4 regions of the Paenibacillus praedii genome follow, and region 1 is predicted to be linked to each of the others. Evidence: riboswitches for the same ligand, from Rfam matches in the RefSeq annotation. Region 1 holds a riboswitch; each other region holds the start of a gene.
The links. A riboswitch is a leader RNA that binds a small molecule or an ion and turns the genes downstream of it on or off. The one in region 1 is predicted to bind cyclic di-GMP.
Positions count from the first base shown of each region.

Region 2: another riboswitch for cyclic di-GMP. It lies ahead of ACO9K6_RS00665 (methyl-accepting chemotaxis protein); the one in region 1 lies ahead of ACO9K6_RS10045 (flagellar assembly protein A).
Region 3: another riboswitch for cyclic di-GMP. It lies ahead of ACO9K6_RS05605 (DUF342 domain-containing protein); the one in region 1 lies ahead of ACO9K6_RS10045 (flagellar assembly protein A).
Region 4: another riboswitch for cyclic di-GMP. It lies ahead of ACO9K6_RS15330 (EAL domain-containing protein); the one in region 1 lies ahead of ACO9K6_RS10045 (flagellar assembly protein A).

Region 1 is NZ_JBMWAM010000008.1:131,070-135,748, reverse strand. It holds gene ACO9K6_RS10055 (HD-GYP domain-containing protein) at 1-584, shown strand, start outside; partial or broken gene ACO9K6_RS10050 (diguanylate cyclase) at 619-1,851, shown strand; cyclic di-GMP riboswitch class I at 1,850-1,938, shown strand; gene ACO9K6_RS10045 (flagellar assembly protein A) at 2,022-4,112, shown strand; gene ACO9K6_RS10040 (STAS domain-containing protein) at 4,130-4,447, shown strand.
Region 2 is NZ_JBMWAM010000001.1:131,666-136,344, reverse strand. It holds gene nasC (assimilatory nitrate reductase catalytic subunit NasC) at 1-1,385, shown strand, start outside; gene ACO9K6_RS00670 (Na-translocating system protein MpsC family protein) at 1,788-2,135, shown strand; cyclic di-GMP riboswitch class I at 2,148-2,230, shown strand; gene ACO9K6_RS00665 (methyl-accepting chemotaxis protein) at 2,378-3,967, shown strand; gene ACO9K6_RS00660 (chemotaxis protein CheW) at 3,993-4,421, shown strand; gene ACO9K6_RS00655 (chemotaxis protein CheA) at 4,435-4,679, shown strand, end outside.
Region 3 is NZ_JBMWAM010000004.1:62,683-67,361, forward strand. It holds gene ACO9K6_RS05590 (EAL domain-containing protein) at 1-406, shown strand, start outside; gene ACO9K6_RS05595 (Fur family transcriptional regulator) at 567-956, shown strand; gene ACO9K6_RS05600 (winged helix-turn-helix transcriptional regulator) at 938-1,774, shown strand; cyclic di-GMP riboswitch class I at 1,955-2,040, shown strand; gene ACO9K6_RS05605 (DUF342 domain-containing protein) at 2,056-3,915, shown strand; gene ACO9K6_RS05610 (CcdC family protein) at 4,061-4,540, shown strand.
Region 4 is NZ_JBMWAM010000017.1:132-4,810, reverse strand. It holds gene ACO9K6_RS15330 (EAL domain-containing protein) at 1-2,004, opposite strand, end outside; cyclic di-GMP riboswitch class I at 2,075-2,170, opposite strand; partial or broken gene ACO9K6_RS15325 (carbohydrate ABC transporter permease) at 2,304-2,450, opposite strand; gene ACO9K6_RS15320 (S-layer homology domain-containing protein) at 2,734-3,591, opposite strand; gene ACO9K6_RS15315 (SGNH/GDSL hydrolase family protein) at 3,930-4,574, shown strand.

The DNA.
Region 1 (4,679 bases):
AAGAGGAATTGCTGCAGCTCACAACAGCCGGCTTCCTGCATGACGTAGGCAAGGTGAAAATACCTATCGAGATTATCAATAAGCCGGGGAAGCTGACCAATGAAGAATACGCTGAGGTGAAAAATCATACGGTATATGGCTTTGACATAATTCGGGGCACATCGGAAGTTTCTTATCGTTATGCGCTAGTTGCGCTTCAGCATCATGAACGCGAGGATGGGAGCGGCTATCCCTACGGATTGCAAAAACAAGAAATTGATCTCCACAGTAAAATTGTAGCCGTTGCGGATGTGTTTCATGCAATGATTTCAAAGCGTGCGTATAAAAATCCCATTCCTTTTTATCATGTTCTTAAGGATATGTCGCAAAATGCTTTTGGGAGCCTAGAGCCGGAAATTACGCTTCGATTTCTAAAAAAAATTATGAATCTATTAATCGGCAACCATGTTGTCATGTCCGATGGGAGTGAAGGGAAAATTATTATGATCAATTCTAATGATCCTGTTCATCCACTCGTTGCAATAGATGGCCAGTATGTGGATTTAAGCAAAAACCGAACGCTTCATATCCACCAAATTATTTAAACTAAGAAAGAATCTGATAAACAAGGTGAATTGTATGGAACGTATGCTTCATACTCAAGGCTTCAATCAATTGCTGCTTGACTCCATGATTGAACCGATCGTAATTATTAATCCACAAGGTATAATTACAGCTGTTAATCAGGCCTGGCTTTATTCACCCCTTCACAACGGTGGTCAACTGGGTGAATATAAGGGTATTTATTATCCGAAATTATATGCGGAAAATAATAAGCTTGTCACAGCTATGAACCAAGTTCTGGCCGGCGAGCTGAAGCTGCACGAGCAGGAAATCATGAATGCTGCGCCTGCGGTTGAGGAAGCTCAATTTTACAGGCTTCGAATAGCTCCGATCAAGCAGCCGGACGATAGCATTTCAGGCGCACTTCTAGTTTATTGCAATATTACGGATCAGAAAAAGCAGCTGCGAGAGCTGAAGGACCAAGCGGAGCAGTATAGGCTCATTGCAGAATATTCCCAAGATATGATCAAGATAACGGACATTAACGGCACGATAGAATATACATCACCTTCACTGCTTAGCATATTCGACCATTTGGAAGAAAAAACGAAAATATTTGAATATATTCATCCCGAGGATGTTAGAAAAACTAGAGATATTTACCAGAACATGATCGAAACCAAGGGCACCTATGTGATGGAGCTGCGGAAAAAGCATAAGGATGGAAGCTGGCTATGGTTAGAAACCGCTTTCTCACCCGTATGTGCGAAGGATGGCAGCATCTACAAGGTCATCGTTGTGTCCAGAGACAACAGGGAAAGAAAAAATTACGAGCTATCGCTGGAAAAAATGGCTTATCATGATTTTTTAACAGGTCTCTACAACCGAAGAAAGCTGATTACCCTTGCCGAGGAGGCGCTTGAAGAAGCAGCGGCCAGTGGCGAGATGCTGGGGTTCCTCGTCATGGATCTCGACAAATTCAAGCTCATTAACGATACGTACGGCCATGACATTGGTGATATGGTTTTGAAGGAATTTTCTAAGCGGTTGCTGCTTAATAAGAGAGCCGGTGATATTGTTGGACGCTTAAGCGGTGATGAGTTTGCCCTGGTCATGAGAGACATTCATGAAAAAGAGGATATTCATGCGTATATCGGGCATGTTCAGGAAGTGTTTCGAGCCCCCTGTCATTTTCCCAATATAGATCAACCTATTTTTTTGAATCCGAGTATTGGGTACTCCTTGTATCCGAAGCATGGCAGGACGATAAAGCAGCTTTTTAAGTATTCAGACAAGGAACTATATAAAAAGAAAAAGGCAAACCTATTGAAAGATAGGGACGCAAAGCCACGGGTCTAAAGCGGTAATTGCTGCTATGACAGCCGGGCTGCCGGAAATGGAAGGATTTTATTAAATCCAGTCTTTCGGGCTGGGTTTATTTGTATGCTCCAATTATATGACTGTAAGGCGGTGATAGAATGGGGAAAAGTATAATTGCCAAAGGAAAAGACGTCCAGGAAGCTTTGCAGACGGGATTGCGATTATTAAAAGCGGAACGGGAAGAGTTCGATGTCGAGATCATTAACAAAGAAACAAAGGGCATATTCGGCATCGGTGCTAAGCAAGCTATTGTGCGGGTAAGTGTTCGGGATAGGGTGGAGGCTGTGGATAGGAAAGGGATGTCAAGTCCAGAAGAAGCGGAGCTCGAAGACATGATTCAAGCTCTGCAAATCGCCGATCTGGATCCTCTGCAGGCTCCTATTATAGATGATAATTCAATAATCATTTCGGATATGGAATTAAGCATAGAGGAATGCCTTGGCAAAGCATGGGCGGACAATGGCCAAATTTTCTTTCTGAATGCGCCGGAGCAATACCCGGTTATTGCTCCGGGCAAAGGTCTGAGGCTGTATGTTAATGACGTTGAAAAAGTAGGAAATACAGCTCTCAAGGAAGGAGATCGCGTAGAGGCTGTTATTGAGGATGAAAGCATTGAACCGGTTTGGGATGTGCAAATAAATGACCGCAAAACGGAAGTAAAGCTTGTCATCATAAAATCTGGCATGAAGATATTTAGAAAACTAAAAAATGCAAGTCCAAGGTCTTATTTGGAGTTAAAGGTTGAAGAAACGAGGATACCAAATCCTATTGACCAAGCATTGCTGTTGGATAAACTTCTTGCTATGCAAGTTCTCTACGGCATTAAGTATGACGAAATAGCTAGAGCTTGCCAGAGCGATAAGAGCGGTTCATTCTTGATTGCGTGCGGCGATGAACCAAAGCCGGGCAAGGATGGCTATTTCAGTTCTTATATGAACGTAGATGTGAAGAAGGAGTTTAAAGAGCGCTCTAACGGAACGATCGATTTTAGGGAAACGCAGCAATTCCCTGAAGCTGAGCCGGGGCAGGTGCTTGGTATGTTTCTGCCGCCTGTTCAAGGAACGCCGGGAAAAACGGTTTCAGGTGAAATTATTCTTCCGCCAGAGTCATTTCCGATTCAGGTCGCAACCGGTAAAGGCGTTGTATTAATTGATGACAATAAAGTCGTTGCTTTGGAAGCCGGTCAGCCTCAGCTCAAGATAACAGGAAGAATAGCGAAAATATCAGTTATTCCTAAGCTGGTCATCAACAAGGACGTCACGCTTGAGATTGGAAATATTCATTATATCGGCGATGTTGAAATTAATGGGTCAATAGAAGACGCGATGCTGGTGGATGCTCAGGGCAATGTGCATGTTCATGGAAATGTCAACAAGGCTAGAATATTCACAGGGCAATCGATTACGGTCGGACGAAACATCATTTCAAGTGAGTTATCCGCTGGCGGAGATACGATGCTGGTTGCGGAGCTTTCACAGAAGCTTGCTGAAATAGTAGACCTCATCAAAAAAATGATAATCGCTATTCATCAATTGGGCTTAGTCTCTGCCTTCAAAATCAGTACCCTGTCCAGAACGGGGCTAGGACCCTTAATTAAAATTTTATGCGATGGAAAGTTTAAGACGCTAACCCCTTTAATTCTTGCATTCATTAATAAAGTAAAAAACGGCGGAAATACGCTGGACGAGGACTGGCACAAGCTCTCTGATGAGCTGAGTAGAGGTTTTATTATGGTGTTAAATTCTCATCTAAGCAGTGAGCAGGATATTTTGGATGTCATTGGTAAAGGGGAACGATTAATTGAAAGCTCGAAAATCACGAAGGAAGCGAAGCAAAATTTCATTCAAATTGGATTTGCTCATCACAGTACCCTTTATTCGAGCGGTGATATTTATATTGTAGGTCAGGGCTGCTATAACACGAAGCTGTTCGCAGAGGGCTTTGTGCAGGTTAACGGATTCGTTCGCGGCGGCGAGATCATTAGCAAAACAGGGGTAAAGGTTGATGAGGCAGGCACGAAAGGCGGCAGTATGACAAAAATCAGTGTGCCAGCGAATCAATCTATCCAAATCAAACTCGCTCTTGCAGATACGTTTCTGCAAATAGGTCCGGTTTCACATCGATTCTTGCAGGAGACCTCGAATGTTCGGGCTAGACTGGATCATAACGGAATTTTACAGCTTCATTAAGACAAGGAGGTAATTTGTTGTTTACCTATGAGCTCAAGCAGGATTTCAAGAAAATCGCAGTGGTTTTAAAAGGCGATATGGATATTGATGTGACGGAAATAATAGCAGATGAAGTAGCGCCTCAGCTAATGGCATGCGAGCAGGTAGAAATCGATTTTTCCCAGGTGCCCTTTATGGACTCGTCAGGGATCGGACTGCTGATTATGCTTATTAATGATCTCAAGGAGCGGGATATCGAGGTTGCGATTGTGAATATCCAAGAGGATGTGAAGCAGGTATTCTCTCTCCTGCAGCTTCCGGAAATTTTGGGGCGTGACGTTTGTGGTGATTTTTAATGGTATTTCAATATTGGACCAGAAGTGAGCGATCCTTCTGGCCCCCGCGATCTCCGAATTGAAACATTGCGCATAGGCTCAAATGCTTTGCAGGTCATGGTTGACAGTTCCGGTGTAATTCGTAATGATGGAAGAGCAAGCGATTAATATGCAACACGGACTAGGATGAGGTTATCTGTTGACAGTACGCTGCTCATAATCATACGAAAGATAAAACAAGGAGCTGACAGCG
Region 2 (4,679 bases), on a different contig from region 1:
AGTCTTTTATAAACGACCGGACAAACGGCTACACTGAGCTTGTGCAGCATATATCAGGAGTCCAATTGGAAGAGATCGCAGATCTAACGGGCGTAGATAAAGAGATGATTCATAAGGCAGCGGTGACGTATGGTCAAGCGAGTACCGGTATTATATTTACGGCTAGAGGCGTTGAGCAGCAGACAGATGGGCATGCTGCCGTTCGGAATTTTTTGAATATGGTGCTCGTTACCGGAAAAATCGGCAAGCCAGGCTGCGGCTACGGTGCAGTTACTGGGCAGGGGAATGGACAAGGCGGCAGAGAGCATGGCCAGAAGAGTGATCAACTGCCAGGCTACCGTTCCATAGAGGATGAGCAGGATCGTGCTTATGTGGCTGGCGTATGGGGAGTTGATCCCGAGGAGCTACCCCGAAAAGGCGTATCCGCCTATGAGATGATGGAGCTGGTTCACGAGGGAACGATACGTTCATTGTTTGTAATGGGGTCCAACCCCGTCGTTTCAAATCCGAATGCAGATCGGGTAGAGGAAGGGTTGTCTAAGATCGATTTCCTTGTGGTAGCAGATATGTTTTTGTCAGAGACGGCCAAGCTGGCCGATGTCGTATTGCCTGTGACGGCCTACTTGGAAAATGATGGAACACTTACGAATTTGGAAGGCCGCGTGCTGCTTCGAGAATCCAAGCTTAACGCTCCAGGCGAAGCAAGGCATGACTGGGCCATCCTATGTGAGCTTGCTGCAATGCTGGGCAAGCAGCGATATTTCCCATTCGAATCGGCAGAGCAGATTTTCGAAGAACTGAGACAGGCCACCCGCGGTGGCCTAGCCGATTACTATGGCATTACGTATGAACGTCTCCGTCAAGAGGGCGGCGTGTATTGGCCTTGTCCTTCAACGGAGGGGCAAGCAATAAACGGCATGATGTTCGAGCAGACTTTCGCTCATGCGGACGGCAAAGCGATTTTCTTCCCCGTAGAAAGTCGGCTGCCTCAGGAGCAGCCTGACGAAACATATCCGCTCACGATGACGAACGGACGAGAGCTATCCCATTATTTAACAGGGGTACAGACACGAAGAAGCGCTTCACTCGCAGCACGGAGCGTGGAGAATTATATCGAGCTTCATTCCAAGACAGCAAAAAAATATAAAATTGAAGATGGGGAGTGGGTCGAAGTTCGTTCTCGCAGAGGAAGCTTCAGTGTCCGCAGCCGAATCACGGATAAAATAAGAGAAGATACGCTATTTGTGCCGATGCATTGGGGGGGGGTACAGAACGTGAATAAGGCGACTAGTCCCGAGCTTGATCCCCATTGTAAAATGCCAGGCTTTAAAACATCGACCGTAGCAATTAGATCGCTTCGTTCACAGACATACAGCAGAAGTTAGTTTTGTCCATTCTTTTTTAAAACCAAGGATATATATAATGCTGCAAGTCTTAGTTAAATGATTTTAATAAATATTAGAATCCCATGTATAAATACCTATTAGATGATTTATTTAGTCCATTTGACACATGTGATATCTGCGTGTATTATAAGAAATAATGCAATGGTGGAGTAATTTGGTATGAAGTTGCTTTCACTACGAATAGATACGATGACTGGAATGGTAAAAGGCATAATCTGATGTTGGCTATACATCCATCATAAAACAGCTTTGTACCGATTGAAGGTATATAGTTGTTTTTCGATGGTTTTTTTTTGCTCATCCACTATAATTTGAGGAAATACCACACAATCTTAGATTGCTAGCAAAGAAAATGGAAAATCCTTGAAGGGGCGAGGGGTCATGCAAAAAAAAGTACATCTATTCAATGAAATGGTTCGGAAGGTGCGGAAGGATCTATTCGGCAAAGGTCCGGATGAGGTGCGTACTGTTTTTGTAGATAATCAAGCAATCACGACGATGAGCGGAAATCTTACACCTGTCGAAAAGTTCATGACGCAGACCGAGCAAGGCGGAAATTTGGTTCACCAGGCCCGAACGAAGCTCATTCAGGAATACTATAATCGCAAAGTACCTGAGGGGATGGAAGAGTTGATTGGATCGAAATTGGTTCGTTTGTTTTCGGACATACATATAAAAGATGACCAAGCCGTTTCGGTTTTTGTTTTTGAACATCCTATTAAGAAGTGACAAGATTATTCCTATTGATAAAGGCAAACTTATTGAAAGATAAGGACGCAAAGCAACGGGTCTAAGGCGAACGCTATGACAGCCGGGCTACCAAAAGTGGTGTAAGGACCCTTTTGGGTCTTTTTTTATACGATCTTTTGGGATAATTTAATTTATTTCCAATAAGCTGCGGATAGCAGATGACATAAATGATTTTGTATAGAACGACAGAAGATATTATAAACAGGATGGAGTGTTCTATTTTGAAATGGTTTTATAATTTGAAAACGTCTGTGAAGTTAATTTCCGCATTTGTTTTGATGGCTATCCTACTTGCATTCGTTGGAATATTTGGTTTGTCTAATATGGGGAAAATCAATGATGAAGTAGGAATCACATACAATGAACGGTTAGTACCCATTGCTGATATTGCTGCCTCTCAAGTGTTATACCAGCAAATTAGAGTTAATATCCGGGATATGAACTTTATTGCTATTATAAGTGCAGACAAAAATATTTATGAAAATAATATAAACGAATTAAAAAATCAAATTTTAACGAACATGGATACATACCGTAATTCTGATTTGAGTGAGCAGGAAAGGGAAGTCATAAATAAATTTGATCCTGCATGGGAGTCATACAATGAAATGCTGGAACTTGCTATGCAATCCGCACATGCAGGTGATATAGACGAATATAAAAGAATCGCTCCTGATTTTAAAGCGGCCGGTGACCAGGTAGAAGGTGTTTTAATGGAGCTGATTTCCTTGAATATTACGACAGCACAACATGGGTTTGAGCAATCCAATGCGATGTACGAAGGCTCCCGAACCATGACCATAACGATTATCATTGTGTCATTGCTTTTCAGTATTGCATTCGGTTATTTCATGTCACAAATTATCGCACGGCCTCTGAATCGACTGGTGGGATTACTTGGTAAAGTGGCGGCTGGCGATTTGAGAGAAACATCGGATATCAATACAAGAGATGAGATCGGACAATTGGCGACATCCATAAACAACATGGTAATCAGTTTAAGGTCAACCGTCGGAGCCATTTTTGTATCCGCTGAAAGCGTTGCTGCTGCCTCCCAGCAGATCTCGTCAAGTACCGAGGAGATAGCCAGAGGGAGTAACAGCCAAGCGAGTGATGCTCAAACGATGAATGAACTGTTCTCGGAATTGTCAATAGCTATTAGTTCGGTGGCTCAGAGTGCAGAGCAAGCAGCTGATCTGTCTAATACAACAATGGATATTGCAATGGAAGGCGGCAAAGTGGTTCGTTCGTCCATCGAAGGCATGGTTGTGGTTAATGAACAGATGTCCCGATTAGAAGAGGATTCAAATAAGATTGGTGAAATTATTGAAGTAATTGATGATATTGCAGAACAGACGAATCTTTTGGCATTGAATGCTGCAATTGAAGCGGCGCGTGCAGGAGAGCAGGGCAGAGGGTTTGCGGTTGTAGCCGATGAGGTTCGTAAATTGGCTGAACGTAGCAGTGAAGCTACGAAGCAAATAACGTCAATTATTAAAGGTATGCAGCAGAATACGCAACACAGTGTGAGGGCAGTTGGTGAAGGCGTTGCATTTTCCAAAAAAACCGGTGAAGCGTTTGACAGCATCATTACGATGGTCAATCAATCTGCTCTTAAGGTTACGGAAATTGCCGCAGCGAGTGAGGAACAGGCCGCTCAATCCGCAGAAGTGCTTATTTCAATTGAAAGCATTTCCGCAGCTACGCAACAATCAGCGGCAAGCAGCGAAGAAACCGCAGCAACGGCTCTATCCCTGGCTGAGCTTGCACAGGATTTAAATAGTTCCGTATCCATTTTCAACATTAAATAGTTAAATGAAGAGAAGAGGTAGTGCGATGCAGGCTTCTAAGCAGGAGCAATATATTGAATTTGGCATCGAAAGTGAACAGTACGCCATTCGAATTCAGGATATACATGAAATTATTAAAATGCAGGATATTACTCAAATACCGAATGTCATGCCTTATGTAAAAGGAGTCATTAACTTGAGGGGCAGGATTGTACCGGTTATCAGTCTCAGGAACTTGTTTCGACTCCATGAAAAAGAGCATACAAAGGCAAGTCGAATAGTAGTTGTTCACCATCAAGATGACACTGTTGGAATCATTGTAGATCGCGTGAACAAAGTTACCACTTTCACAGACATTCAGCCTCCTTCAGAACGCGTTGGCGGACCTGACGGCAACTATTTCACAGGAATCGGATTAACGGATAGCAGCCTGGTCGGAATTTTGAAGCTGGATACCGTATTGCTTCATGAATAGGAGAGAAGACCCGATGTTGTCCGAATACAGGGAGCTGTTTCTGGAGGAACTGGAGGAGCAGCTGCAGCTCATGGATGAGGAAATTTTAAAGCTTGAGCAAGCTGGGAATTCGGAGCAGGTCATCCAAAGCTTGTTCCGAGCAGCACACACTTTAAAGGGCTCATCCGCAGTCATGGGCTTTGAAGATATGAAGAACTTGACACATGAAATGGAGCATCTCCTGGATCAAGTAAGAAGTAAAAAATTAGAGGTCACGAG
Region 3 (4,679 bases), on a different contig from region 1:
GATCGGCATATCGCCGGAATCCATAGTATTTGAGGTTGTGGAAAGCGCCGAAGTGAAAAATCTGGAGCATCTGAAGAGCATTCTGAACTATTATCGTGAATATGGGTTCCGATACGCGCTCGATGATGTTGGGACAGGCTTTAACAGTGTTGAGGTGCTTGCCGAGCTGGAGCCTGATGTTGTGAAGCTGGCAATGGAGTTTGTGCAGGGTGTCAGCAATGATCCTGCCAAACGGAAGGTAGCTATGGAGGTAGCGAAAATTGCCGGGGACAAAGGGGCGAAATTATTGGCCGAAGGCATCGAGAGCCGCGATGACATGGAAAGTCTTAAGGAGCTTGGATATGAGTGGTTCCAAGGGTACTATTTCGGTAAGCCAACAGCGCAGCCGCAGTTAGTTGGATTCTGATTATACATAAAATTGAAGCCTGACAGCTGCAAGAAGCTGTCAGGCTTTTTTCCTGCGACTATCTATAACGGCAGCTGAGGATGCTATTTTAAAGGTTGACCAAATATGAATATATATTTATACTTAGTCTAAATCATTAAAATGAAGGCGGGTTGGCATGATGAACAAAATCAATTTGACGGTGCAGCGTAAAGCGATTTTTGAAGTGGTACAGCATGCGCAAGACCATCCAACGGCAGCCGATGTCATTGAGAGACTGCGCGGCAAGGGCTTTAACTTCGCATATGGAACGGTATACAATTCTTTGCGTTATTTAACAGATGTCGGATTAATTCGCGAGCTGAAGCTGGGTGAAACGGTAAGCCGTTATGATGCCCGAACGGACGAGCACCAGCATATCGTATGCACAAAGTGTGGAAGAGTAGATGAGGTGCTCGCTGATTTGCCGGAGGAATGGCTGAAGAAGGTGGCTCTGGAAACGAAATATACGATCGAGCATGCACAGGTCGTTTTAGAGGGGGTTTGTGAGCAATGCGCGATGACAAAATAATGCTGACAGATGAGATAAATATAAGTGTGAGCGCCGTATTCGACAGTCTTGATCCAGCAAGCTATTCCGGAGATAAAGAGGTTCAAAGCGGGACGCTCTGTTCGCTAACGCAGCGGATAATGATTATTAGCCCGCTGCCCGAGCGCGTGAAGAGCCTGCTCATAGCGCTTTCTGCGGAATGCTTCGACGTGTTTTCCTTGCATGATTTCAACAAGAACATGCTGCAAAGCCTGCAGCCGGAGCTTCTCGTTTATGATGCCATCCCCGTTATTAACACATCAGACGGAAACACTTTGCAAGCAGGACAGGAGCTGCTGCAGTCAGCCGAGCGTCACGCTGTGCCGGTTCTCGTCCTGCTGGATCAACAATCCTTTGATAAGCGTGAGACAGCTGCCCTTGGAGCAGCGGAGCTTCTTGTATGGCCGGCGAAGCCGGAGGAGGCCGTTCAGCTGATTAATCGCATGCTTCAGAATCGACCTGCAGTCGCAATGAACATGCTCACCGAGGATATCCGCGTGTTTAAGGACATTCGCATCGATTTAAAAAAAATGACGGTTGATCGCGGCGGCTGCCGCATCGAACTGACAAAGACGGAATACGATCTGCTGCTTCATTTTATCTCGTCGGACGGCTCGGTCCTCTCCCGTGAATCGCTGCTAGACAATGTATGGGGGCTGCAGTACTTCGGAGGCAGCAATCTGGTGGATGCCCATATTAAGAGCTTGCGCAAAAAGCTTAAGGACAGCGCGGTTTCACCACGGTACATTGTAACTGTACGCGGCGTGGGTTACCGAATTGCGGATGGCCACGACCATTAACAATAAACCTAAAAACTGGCGCATGCTCCTAGTGAGCATGCGCCAGTTTTTCATGAAATGGTCATTGTTCCATTATGAGTTTCATAAATTATAAGCCGTCAAAGTGTCGATTCTACTACAATCTGTTGTAAGGTTTACGATTTGCAAATATAATATAGTTAAATTGAACTATATAATGCTCAATCGAAACGGCAAACCTATTGAAAAGTAGGGACGCAAAGCTATGGACCTAAGGAAGAACATTCTATGGCCGCCAAGTTACCGAAGGTGAGGTGATTCCTATGTCAGATCATATGAGTGAGCAAGAAATATTGAATTTATTAAAGATACTCGACCAAGATTCTCGAGCAGAGGAAAGAGAAGGGATAAGGGCATCTTCAACAACTGATCTTAACATAGATGATAAGGTAGAGAACGGATATATTAAGGTTGAATATGGAAAAATTATTGTTATGAATCCGTTAAACGGGGGGAAGTTCCCGGTCATCAAGGCAAAGCCTCCTGTTAGGCTGTTTGTCGATGAACAAGAGATCTTTACAGAGGCAAAGGTTACTTCTGAAAGCGTAATAGATTGGAAAGTCGAAGAGCAGTGCCTATTTCAAGTGTCGGTATCCGAAAATAAGATTAATGCATTTTTAACCATCCATCGACCAAAGAGATATGCGTGGTCGTTAGCGGAAAAGGCGCCGGCATTGGAAGTAACACTTATAGCGGAGGAAGATACATCAATCATTTTAGAAACAGTGAATCTGCAAGATGTTCTTACAGAAATTGAAAATAAAAATATTAGGATAAATCTTGATGTGCCAGCTGTGCAAATGGAGATCCTTCAGCCTTCATATCGACCTGTGAAAATTGCGGAAGGCAAACTCCCTGTTCAAGGCCAAGATGCCCAGTTGGATCTGTTCTTTTCAGAAAATATCGAGAATATTTTTACCGAGGTAAGAGGTGTAGTTGATTATAAAAATTATGTAAACATTCCTTCCGTCAAAAGAGGAGATGTCATTGCGAAGAAAACCCCGCCTGTTGAAGGGCAGGCGGGGTATGATGTGTATGGAAATGTGTTGCCCTCCGATCCGGTCAATGACATTCGTATTGCAGGGAAGGATAACGTGGAAATTACAGCAGATTCCACTGTCATCGCTCTGAAAGGGGGGAGACCTCGAGTTACGGGGAATCAGATAAAATACTTTGATATTAATACTGCTTATTTAGTACCCGGTAATGTTGATTTACAAACCGGAAATATTGTATTTTCCGGTGACGTGATTGTCTACGGTGATGTTATGGATAACATGATTATTGAATCGCTTGGGAATATTTACGTGGCTGGCAGTGTTTTTAATTCGACCTTAACCGCTACGGGAAGTATTGCGGTAAAGGGAAACGTCATAGGAAGCAATTTGTATTCTGGATATTTCGGGATGTTATACAACAGGCTTTATAACAGTTCTAAACAATTAAAGGACATTCTCGAGAAAATGATGGAAAGCGTAAAAATGTTACTCCATGAAACAGGCAAGAAGAATATACAGATACGATATGGGCAGGTGCTGCTGCTCATTACGGAGAGTAAATACCAGCAAGTATGGGGTATTGTGAAGGAACTGCTTGGCGTGATTTCAAGTATACAGTCTTATAATAAAGACGCATTGCAGCAACTGAAATACTATTTGGATTTATTTTTGCAGCCCACTAAAATTGTTGAGATGATGACAGCTCCGAGAATGGAAGATTTTATGCGTGTTTTGAAGGAAGCCTTCATGAGAATCGCATTAAGTCAGGAATCACATGTTCAGATCAACATTAACCAAGGTCAAAAATCCACATTAAAGTCGAATGGGGATATTCTGATTCGAAGAGAAGGCGTAATCCAATGTGATCTTTACTCAGCAGGGAATATCATTTTCTTTTTGGATAACTCCGTATGTCGAGGTTCCAAGCTTGAAGCGGGAGATACCATATCTGCCATGTATGTAGGGGGTATTACGGGAGCTGCCACCATTCTTAAGGCAACCAAGAAAATCGTTATTAAGAAAATGTTTGAAGGTCGAGTCATCGTGGACCGGTACAGTATGGATATATTTGAGCCGGTTGAAGATCAGACGTTTGATCGCAACAGTTTAAAACGAATGGCTTAAGCAGAGTATTTATCGAGCTAAGTTATCGGACTGCTGGTGAGCCGCTTTTCCAGGTGAATCCCCATTTGCGCATCATATCGTTTTGAAGTACGATAAGAGAAATAAAAGGGCATCTACACCAGGAAAATGGGGGTAGGGACAGGTGATGCTGTCTACAGAAATGATCCAGGCCGGCTCGATCATCGTATCGCTGCTAGCGTTTACTGCACTTATGATCCTTCGCTTGCGGGCGGGAAAACAACCGACCTCCCTGCGGAAAATCATCATCCCTCCGCTGGGTATGGCTACCGGATTTATCATGTTCGCCTTCTCGGCCACGCATATTCCGTGGTTGTGGGGGTTATCCGCATTCGGTACAGGATTGCTGATCTTCGCATTTCCTTTAATAGTGACTACGAGATTGGAGCGGGTGCAGTCCGAGATTTATGTGAGACGCTCCAAAGCATTCCTGTTCATTATGATCACGCTTTTTGCGGTGCGGCTATCGCTTCATAGCGTCGTGGAGCAATATATGTCGATCCCGCAGACGGGAGCAATCTTCTATCTGGTTGCGTTCGGCATGATTATTCCATGGCGTCTTGCTATGGTGAGCGACTATATGAGGCTGCAAAAGGTAGAGTCGTAGGCTGTGAGGGGAAAACGAATAGGAATTCGAAGTTTATAACGGGTAAAACGAATGAAAAGAACCGCTTTCTTCTAGCCAATGGCTATTAGGGGAAGTGGTTTTTTTGTCATCGTTTATAGTATGCCCAGCATCCGTTTGT
Region 4 (4,679 bases), on a different contig from region 1:
TTTCCCATCCGATGGAAAGAGGCTGATTCCGATACTTGGTGTGGTATACACTTCATGATCACTTATCGACATCGGTATTTTAAATGCCTGAAGGACGGTTTGGACGATTTGTTCCGATTGTTCACGGGTCCTATTCGGAAGTAATGCGACAAACTCATCACCACCCATCCTTGAGAGGATCGCGTCCTGACCAATACAGCCTTGAATCCTCCGGGCCGCCTCCTTTAATAACGAGTCGCCATTTGCATGACCAAACATATCATTCACCATCTTAAATCGATCGATATCGATGAACAGGACGGCTGCCGTGTGGCCAAGGTCACTCGCTTCCTCCAAGTAGGCTTGCAGTCGTTGATTAAAGTAGACTCGGTTGGGCAAGCCGGTTAAGCTGTCGTAATATGCCAAAAGCTGAATTTCTGCAAACATGCTTTGAATTCTCAAAGCCATTTCTTTGCTGTTCGAAATAAGGGTATTAATTTCTTCTATGAAACTGCCCTTCCAGTTCACGAGCTGGTTCTCGGCTATTTTCTCAGGCAAATCTGTGGTCGTGTAGGTTAATTGCTTGATCGGTCTAACGATAATACGACTAATCATATTGGAAATGAGAATGGATAACAATCCACAGACCAATAAGATACTAAATATATTAATGTAAAAGCTATACAAACGGTCACGATAAGGAGCAATCGGTGTCTCGGCTATAATACGCCAATCCCCCATATGCGGAATCGTCATGATTTTAAAATAAGAGGACTCTCCCCATCTGCTCATTGGATTTTTGATGGTGTCTGGGTACCAGTGGTACAAACGGTCATCCAATACATGTATTCCACCGCTTTTTGTCCAGTCATACTCGTTCATAACGGCTAGATCATCACGGGTGCTTGCAATGACCTTATTATTTTGATCTACGATCGTGACATACATTAAGCTATTTTTCACCAGATTTTTTAACTCTGTTGTAATGTAGTTAAGATCAAGCGCACCTACGGCAGCCCCTTGAAACTCTCCGTTAATCATAATAGGATTGCCAATAATCACAGTGGGCACGGTTATTCCGCCTCTTCCTTGAAACACATCGGAAACAACCGGTTGGTGATATTCTCTCATGTATTCAAAGTAAGGCCGATCCGCGAAGTTTAAGCCGATCGTTGACTCTCCTTTGTTATTTCGCAATGGATTGAATACCTTAGTAGTTCCATTGCGATTAGCAATGTACAAATTAATAAAATCCGGATATAACGTCTGGACTGAAGCGGCTTGGCGCTGCAAGTAGTCCAGCTTTTCCAGCCTATTTTCAGCTGCTGCCATCGATAACAGGTTCACCGCAGCCACATGGGCTTTTCCCCAATCCATGATGTCATTGCGGATGAGGGAGGAATCCGCTTCCGTCTCAGATTTTATTTCCTCTTTGATATTGCGGTATTGTTCGCGGCCGATCATCACTGTCACAAGAAGCAAAGAAAGGAAGATCAGTGTGACAAAGTGGTTGAATAAAACCTCGTGAAAGGAGCTGGATATTTTACGTTTCTGGAATGCCGGCCATTTAATAAGAGGCAAATAGGTAACGATTAAGCTGGCAATCAATGCATTCCAGATGCCATTCACCGCATCCTTAAGCGAGATGAGCAAGGAAGCAGTGACATTCATATGCAGAGCATAATGATAAAACACAAAAATGAGCGGCATACCCAAAATCACCCAATATAGAGTAACATTTAGAACAATCTTCTTTCCTCTGGAGAAGAGGCCGACAAATAGCGTTTCCAGCACAAAAACAATGAAAGCATAAGGATGGTTCCATAGCAGCAAGGTATAAGCATTCACAATAATTGATGCCACTAATGCCCATTTCAGACCGTATATTCGCAATAATAACAAGGTAAATATACTGCCAAAAATAAAATTGACCCCAAGCAAAAGAGACAGGTTGAACATATTGCCTAAAAGTGCGAATACAATCAGCGCTATGATATGAAAGATCGGCTTATTCCATTTACTCACTGCTCTACCACCTTTTAAATCTTCTTGTAGCAACAAAAAAAACTCTCCCGAAAAGAAGAGTTTCCTTACCTTCGGTAACTGGCTGGCATAACATTTCCAATCCGGAAATGTGATAGCCCCTATAGCTTTGCGACCTCATTTTTCAACGAGTGTGCCCTTTCGTTATGAAATTTTTCAGAACGACTATATATGTATCGACAATAAACTACAATTAGTACTCATTATAGTTTATACTACTGGGTGAAACAATAGCCTTATCTTAAATGTATTTTACCATATTAAAAAGGCTGCCGCTCTGATGTCGTCAAAAGCGTAACTTTGATCGTATTCCAATAATAGAGGTAAAACGGATAATCCCCTACCCAAACTTTCATGTAGTTTGTAGGGCCATTAAAATTTGTAGGAATCCATTCAATCGGATACTTGAAGACATCCTGTTCGAATTTCCGGCAATGCTTTCTTGAAGTCGTTTTTTTCTGGCACTCGTTCGATTATTTTTGTTCGCAGTAATGGCAGGTTCCACGATTGCACCTCTTTCTGTTCTGTTTCCATTATGATAGCCCGCGAGAGGGCATTAACGTCATCAACAATTATTACTCGTTTGAAAAATAATTTACGGTTATGAAAACACCGTGCCAACAAAGGATTGTTAGCACGGTGAGAGGATAATTCAGTTATTCAGTTATTAATTGTATGAATTGAATACATAGTTAATTAATTTATACACGATTACTGCAGCCTCAGCACGCGTTGTAGGCTGCATAGGTTCGATTCGGCCATAACTTCCCTGCGCACCAATCCCATCTTCACCAATGCTGCAACAGCATCTGCAGCATAACCTGAGATCAAAGCCTTGAATTTGCGATCTCCACTTCCTTCGATGATTCCTAGCGAATGTGCGATTCCTACCGCTTCATAGTAATAATCATCTTGATTTACATCCACAAAGGATGTATTTACAGCTGCTGTGATGCCCAGCGCTTCGATTAATATTTTCGTGAAATCGGCGCGGGTTATGAAGGAACCCGGTTGATAAGAACGATCCGTGACGCCATTAATAATACCTTTCGATGCTAGTACCTGAATCGCTTGTGGAGCCCAAGGGACTGGGCTTAGATCATTAAATGATTTTGTTAAATAGGAAATGGCATATTTACTAAAGTGGCTTGTTTGGAAGCGCATTTCCTTAGAAGTAAAATCATATTTTCCAGTAGGCACCAACTGAACATGACCTTGCTCATCCACGTACCAAACTGACAATAATTCTACATTTTCCAGCTCTTCCTCGCTTAGCGCATAAGGAATTTGCACCGTCACAGCAGCATCCTTATTGTTATAAGCAAGAGCTTGCCCCTCCGATTCAACGTGCAGGTCTATAACGACTCCTACCTTCCCTTGAATTGCGGCATTTTGCGGAACCTCAGATTTGGCCATCATTATGGATATCTTTTCTTGTTCTCCTGCCGCTTCATTATTAGCCAGCATGTTTCCTCGAAGGAGCATGCTGCCCAGCTCCGTTGAAAGCTTAATTTGGAATTTCTCTCCGTACTTGGTGAGGAATTCAGCAGGAACTTCAATAGCGTACATATGGGCATTCGCTTCTTTCCGCATCGCAATGGAGAAACATTGTTGTTGAATCTCCTCCTCAAAAAAACATTCTGGCGTATTTTATTTCATTGTAGTGAGCAACTGCCGCGGAAATAAGAAAATCGGGGTTTTACATGGGGGGGGAGGGGAAACGGATTAGAAATGGACATGAAGCATTCATTGTTAGTGTCCACACAAACTGCACATGATTACAATATTATATTTCTAAGATGCACTTGAAGAAATACACGAGCAAGCAAACAGTTGATCTTTAAAATTAATTTTTCATCAGGCTATTTGCGCAGTATGTATAATGAAACGGGGTTGGTGATATTCTTATGATCTATACAGCTCTTGGAGATTCCATTACATTTGGAGAAAATGCCTCCTCTATGGCAAAGGCTTATCCCCAATTGGCCGTATCTACTTTAAATTCACGCTCCCGTAAGGTTACCGGGTATGTTTTGGCCCTGCCTGGTTGGAGCAGCAATGATCTATTAAATGCGGTGATACGGCAGGGATCATCCATTATTAGTGAATCTGCTGTTGTTTCTATATGGATCGGAGGAGTGGATTTAGCCAACTCGGCACTGTCTTCATTTAGAAACCAGCAACCATTACATGCACAACAAGCTTTAAACGACTATAAGACAAATTTAAACGCCATTCTAACTCATATAAAAAAAGGAAGTCGTGCCAGAATCATTTGCTGCACGCAATACAATCCATTTCCGAACAGTCCCATTGCGGTTGAGTGGATTGGCAGATTAAATCGTATGACGAGCAGGCTCGCAAGAAGCTACGATGTAAATATCGCTCCCGTTCATGCGTGGTTTGAAGGAAAACAAGCAGATCTTATCTATGGATATCGAAATGGAAAAATTGAAGATGCGTTGAGCGGATTTATGCCCATCCATCCAAATGATCGGGGGCATCGCGCTATTGCAAGGGAATTGACCCCGTATCTTTTCCCCAGGCAGTAAAAAAGACACCTATCCAGGTGTCTTTTCACATTGTATTGGCAATCTTCTTGAGGAAAAGAAACTAAAGGGCAGCCATTCAAGACGTGGAAGTTGCTTTGATAACGC